Regions from separate parts of the Neobacillus sp. GCM10027624 genome, predicted to be linked through region 1. Evidence: riboswitches for the same ligand, from Rfam matches in the RefSeq annotation. Region 1 holds a riboswitch; the other holds the start of a gene.

Region 1 (3,175 bases):
CTACTGGTTTTGCTGGATCTCCATTGCCATGGCTGACTTAACAGCGGTTGGTCTTTATACCCAATATTGGTTTCCTAATGTACCACAGTGGATGCCAGGATTAATTGCCCTTGTTATTCTGTTAGTTATGAACCTTACAACTGTTAAACTTTTTGGTGAAATGGAATTTTGGTTTGCATTAATCAAAGTAATTGCCATCTTGGCTCTAATCTTCATCGGTCTTGTCATGATTATTAAAGGCTTTTCTACTAATTCAGGGCCGTCTAGTTTCAAGAACTTGTGGAGCCATGGCGGCATGTTTCCAAATGGAATAAATGGGTTTATTCTCTCATTCCAAATGGTCGTGTTTGCCTTTACAGGGATTGAACTTGTTGGCCTTACAGCGGGCGAAACGAAAGATCCGGAAAAAGTTATCCCAAAAGCAATCAATAATATCCCAATCCGTGTTTTTATTTTCTACCTTGGCGCACTATTTGTAATTATGAGTATTTATCCTTGGAATGCCATAAATCCGGCGAAAAGCCCATTTGTCCAAGTCTTCGTAGCGGTTGGTATCGCAGCTGCTGCCGGTATCGTTAATTTTGTCGTGCTTACATCCGCGGCTTCAGCTTGTAACAGCGCTGTCTTTAGCACAAGCCGGATGGTTTACTCACTGGCCAAGGATAAAAATGCACCTGTACCATTCGCAAAACTTACTTCACGAAAAATACCTTCAAATGCATTATTCTTTTCAACTGTTGTCATTCTCATTGCCGTAATTTTAAACTATATCATGCCGGAAGGAGTATTTACACTAATTACAAGTATTTCTACGGTATGTTTCATCTTTATTTGGGGAATTACTGTCATCAGTCATTTAAAATACCGTAAAGTAAGACCTGATTTGGCAAAAGTAAATAAATTCAAGTTGCCGTTTTATCCCGTTTCCAATTACTTAATCCTTGCTTTTCTTGCATTCGTTCTTGTTGTCCTTGGGTTAGCGGAAGATACTCGTGTTGCCTTGTTCGTAACTCCTGTTTGGTTTATTATGCTAATTGCTATTTATAAGGTACGGAATCTAAAGGAAAATCATGCAGATCCAGTGAATCAGGAAAAGATTGCAGAAAATTAACAGCAAACGATAAAAGATCTTAATTACCTTTTGTTGTTATCGCTTTCAAAAATTATATAAAAAAAGCTTGACGTGAATTATGTTAGCGATTATTCTGAAAATAATAATAAATAGAGCGGATGACGGTTGTGGGAGAGTGCAATTTAACACGCCACCGAAGGAGCAAGTTCCAAAAAGACCCTTGGAATAAATCTCTCAGGTAGATGGAACCATAACTGGACGCAACTCTGGAGAGCGCATAATTAATATGCCACCAAAGGGGAAGGTTCTTTTCGTAAAAGGAACTAAACTCTCAGGTAAAAGGACAGAGAAGGGTAGAGCAATCTTTATGCTACCCTTTTCTGTCCTTTTTTGCGTGCAAAAAAGTGAGTGTTTCTATCGATTTACTTGGAAATAAAAATCTTCAGTAATTAGCAAGATAAATTCCATGTTTGAAACATCAAAGGGTAGTTGAACCATTAAAAGGAGGACTAGAAATGGGATTACAACAAAATGATTCAACTATTTTTGAAGCAATTAAGAAAGAGCAGGAGCGTCAGCATCAAACATTGGAGTTAATCGCTTCTGAAAACTTTGTAAGCCAAGATGTATTAGAAGCAATGGGAAGTGTGATGACGAATAAATATGCTGAAGGCTATCCAGGAAAGCGTTACTATGGTGGATGTGAATTTGTTGATATAGCAGAAAATACAGCGATTGATCGCCTAACAAAGCTGTTTGGAGCAAAATATGCAAATGTTCAGCCACACTCAGGTGCACAAGCAAATTTTGCAGTATTCTACGCATTGTTGCAGCCTGGTGACAAGGTCATGGGGATGAACCTTTCACATGGCGGGCACTTAACTCATGGGAGCCCTGTTAGCGTTTCAGGAAAATGGTTTGAAATCGTCTCCTATGGTGTGAGAGAGGACACTCAATTGATTGACTATGATGAACTAGAAGAGATTGCAAAAAGGGAAAAACCAAAATTGATCATTGCGGGGGCAAGTGCTTACCCTAGAGTAATTGATTTTGCACGCTTTAGACAAATTGCTGATCAAGTTGGTGCAAAATTCATGGTGGACATGGCACATATTGCAGGACTTGTTGCAGCTGGTCTTCATCCATCACCAGTTCCATTTGCCGATGTTGTAACAAGCACTACGCATAAAACGCTCCGAGGTCCGCGCGGCGGAATAATTTTAACCAACGATGAAGACATCATAAAGGCCATTAATAAATCAGTGTTCCCAGGGATACAAGGCGGTCCGCTCATGCACATAATTGCGGCCAAGGCCGTTGCTTTCAATGAAGCACTGCAGCCAAGCTTTAAGGAATATGCAAAACAGGTCATTGAAAATGCAGCAACACTTGGCGAAACATTAAAAAATGAAGGTGCTGCCCTTGTTTCTGGGGGAACGGATAATCATATCGTTCTTTTAGATTTACGTCCGTGGAATTTAACAGGAAAAGAAGCAGAAAAATTATTAGAAGAAGCGGGCATTACCGTAAATAAAAATACGATTCCATTTGACCCGGAAAAGCCGTTTGTTACGAGCGGGATCCGGATGGGAACAGCAGCTCTGACAACACGCGGAATGAAGCAGGAAGAAATGGTGCAAATCGGGAAAGTCATTGCCGCTGTTCTGAAGAGTAAAGGGGACAAAGTCGTGCTTGAGAAAGCAAAGGAAACAACAAAAACGATTTGTGGAGCCTATCCGTTATTTCAACAAGCTGTAACAGTGTAAGAAAGGGGAAAATTGGGATGGAATTTCAGAGTTGTTTTGACATTATCGGTCCGATAATGGTTGGACCATCAAGTTCTCATACAGCTGGAGTGGTATCAATCGGAAAGTTTATCTACGAATTGTTAGGCGATTATCCACAAGAAGCAAATATTGTATTTTATGATTCATTTGCCGAAACCTATCAAGGTCATGGAACAGATAAGGCACTTCTCGGAGGATTACTTGGGATGGATACTGATGATTCACGCATTAAAAATTCATTGGAATGGGCTAAGGAATCTGGCATGCAGTACCAATTTGAATTTGCGGAAAGTTGTGAGTATTACGATCATCCAAA
Region 2 (3,175 bases), 400 kb from region 1:
TCCAGTCTTTTTTACCGCGTTTAAAACCTCCCCTGAACGGTACGGAAGAAATTCCATGCTGTTTTAAATACCATTGCAAATATAATTGTGTGGCCCGATATTCTGTAAAAATAATGACTTTGTCATTTACCTTCTGAATTAATTCTAGCGCTTTTTCAGCTTTTGAGTTTTGCTGGACGGCCTCAACTTTTTTAATCAAATAATTAATTTGTTCTTCAAAGGCAGGAGATGGATTTTCCTTTTTTTGCAGCATGTTTTTTAGTGTATAAAAAACGGCTTCGCGGCTGCTGCATGCTTCTCTTTGTAATGTCATCACAGAAAAGGCACTTGTTTGAACCCAATCTCCTTCACTTCTTAAATCATTAATGGCCTCATATAGATCTTTTTCTGATGATGAAAATTCAATTGGAATGGTTTCAACATGCCTTTTGGTCCATTCAATCCCGGTGTCAGCTCTCCGATTACGAATCATTACTTTATTGACTAATTCCTTTAAATGCTCATTATCATTTAAAGAACGGGCGTCCCGTTTATATTTTTCATAAAAGGCTGTCTCGCTTCCCAAATGCCCCGGTTTTAAAAGGGATACTAGGTTGAAGATTTCTTCAATTCTGTTTTGAATCGGGGTTGCTGTTAACAATAAACAAAATTTCTTTTTTAAATTTTGAACAAACTCATAGTTTTTCGTTTTGTTATTTTTCAGCTTATGGGCTTCATCGATGATAATAAGGTCATAGTTTTGATTGTAAATAATATCGCGATGCGGATTTCGTTTTGCGGTATCAATGGAGGACACCACCACATCACATTGTTCCCATACATAACTTTTTCTTTGCGAAATCGCCGGAATAAAAAATTTGCTATTTAGTTCCATTGCCCATTGTGTAACCAGGGAAGCAGGGACTAGAATCAATACCTTTTTAACCAAACCGCGAATCATGTACTCTTTTAAAATAAGACCAGCTTCGATGGTTTTACCTAGCCCAACCTCATCAGCGAGAATTGCTTTTCCATTCATGTTTTCAATGACTTGTTTAGCTGTTTCGAGCTGATGGGGAAGGGGAGTTAAATGCGGCAGATGGCTGGGTGCCTGCAGTCCCTCAAATTCGGGGATGACAAGATGTTTTTCAACCTCAATTGCAAGTTTAAAAAGATCCCAATTTCCCCATGGACCATCATGTTCAATCCTATGTAAAAAGTCATCCTGCCAGGAGGAATCGAATTCTATGTGAACAGACATGGTTTTCCAGCTCCTTTTCTGTCAGATACCTATTGCTCAAAATATCATTTTAGGGTAGGATGTTAGTAGCTTAGAAAGTTTTAAATTTTTGTAATAAAGTAAATGATTTTGAAGATGTATTTATTTTAGTATTACCCATATGGAAAATATTATAAATGCGGATGATAACAAGGGGAGAGACTACTCGTGTAGCGCCGAAGGAGCAAACAGAAATGTGAATCTCTCAGGCAAAAGAACTCTTGTTTGACGCAGCTCTGGAGAGTGCTTCAGTTATATAGGAGCCACCAAAGGGGAAAGCCAATATCGGTAAACTTTCAGGTGCAAGGACAGAGACCTTCTTTAATTTAAAAAGGGGGGGCTCTGTCTTTTTTTCTGGGGAAAAATATCTTAGAAAAAATGTAAAACTTATTCTAGAGATATAACGTCTCTTATGGGTATGTTTTCTCTACGCACCATCTTGTTATTTTTTTAATAAAATTTTCTGAAAAAGGGGAATTCAATATGGCTGATTTAAAACGCACTCCATTATTTGAAACCTACAAGCAATACGGGGGTAAGACAATCGATTTTGGCGGCTGGGAGCTGCCAGTCCAATTTTCAAGCATTAAGGAAGAACATGAAGCCGTTCGTACAAAAGCAGGTTTATTCGATGTATCTCATATGGGGGAAGTTGAGGTTAAAGGACCTGACAGCTTATCCTATTTGCAAAAAATGATGACGAATGATGTTTCTAAACTGAAGGATGGCGGCGCTCAGTACACAGCGATGTGTTACGAAAACGGCGGTACAGTGGATGATTTGCTTGTTTATAAAATGGAAGATAATCATTATCTACTCGTGGTAAATGCCTCCAATATTGAAAAAGATTATAAGTGGCTTGAAGACCATCTTGAAGGTGATGTTACCCTTAAAAACTTGTCTGAACAAACAGCTCAACTGGCCATTCAGGGACCACTTGCAGAAAAGGTACTACAGAAGTTGGTTAAAGAATCCGACCTAAGTCAAATTGGCTTTTTCAAATTTCAGCAGGAAGTAAAAATTAATGGCAAAACGGCCCTTGTTTCTAGAACTGGTTATACTGGGGAAGATGGGTTCGAAATTTATTGTAAGTCAGACGATGCGGTTGACCTTTGGAATGCTATTTTGGAAGCAGGTAAGGAAGAAGGAGTTCTTCCTTGCGGATTGGGCGCACGTGATACGTTACGCTTTGAGTCCGTTTTACCGCTTTACGGTCAAGAACTTTCTCCTGAAATTTCACCACTAGAAGCAGGAATTGGTTTCGCTGTAAAGTTAAATAAGGAAGCAGATTTTATTGGTAAAGAGGCATTAAAAGAACAAAAAGAAACTGGTCTTCCTAGAAAAACGGTTGGGATTGAAATGATTGACCGTGGTATTCCACGTCATGGGTATTCCGTTTATAAAGGGGAAGAGCTCATTGGTGAGGTTACTACAGGTACGCAGTCCCCAACATTAAAGAAAAATATCGGGCTTGCACTTATTCCAACACAATATGCCGAATTAGATGGTGAAGTTGAGGTTGAAATTCGCGGAAAACGTTTAAAAGCAAAAGTAATTCCAACACCTTTTTATAAAAAAGAAAAGAAATAATGGAAGGGAGTTAGGTTTATGAAACATCGCTATTTACCTATGACTGAAGAAGATAAGAGAGTAATGCTTGAAACCATTGGCGTTTCCTCCGTTGATGAACTTTTTAGCGATATCCCGGAGCAAGTACGTTATAAAGGTGAATACAACATTAAAGCTGCTAAATCAGAGCCTGCTTTAATGAAAGAACTACTTAAAATGGCAGATCGTAATGCAGACTTGAAAAGAAATGTTTCTTTCTTAGGAGCAGGCGTTTATGACCATTATATGCCTGTTATTGTCGACCATGTTATCTCACGTTCAGAATTCTATACAGCCTATACACCATAT

Evidence for each region. Region 1 has a riboswitch for glycine ahead of glyA (serine hydroxymethyltransferase). Riboswitches for the same ligand answer to the same signal wherever they lie in the genome.
Region 2: linked by a shared signal. The riboswitch ahead of gcvT (glycine cleavage system aminomethyltransferase GcvT) and the one ahead of glyA (serine hydroxymethyltransferase) in region 1 are both predicted to bind glycine.

Annotation. Positions count from the first base shown of each region.
Region 1 is NZ_JBHTHD010000011.1:29,113-32,287, forward strand. Features, by position in the region: gene ACFQZ9_RS16355 (amino acid permease) at 1-1,111, shown strand, start outside; glycine riboswitch at 1,329-1,429, shown strand; gene glyA (serine hydroxymethyltransferase) at 1,588-2,838, shown strand; gene ACFQZ9_RS16365 (L-serine ammonia-lyase, iron-sulfur-dependent subunit beta) at 2,856-3,175, shown strand, end outside.
Region 2 is NZ_JBHTHD010000011.1:429,680-432,854, forward strand. Features, by position in the region: gene ACFQZ9_RS18450 (DEAD/DEAH box helicase) at 1-1,240, opposite strand, end outside; glycine riboswitch at 1,402-1,489, shown strand; gene gcvT (glycine cleavage system aminomethyltransferase GcvT) at 1,742-2,848, shown strand; gene gcvPA (aminomethyl-transferring glycine dehydrogenase subunit GcvPA) at 2,867-3,175, shown strand, end outside.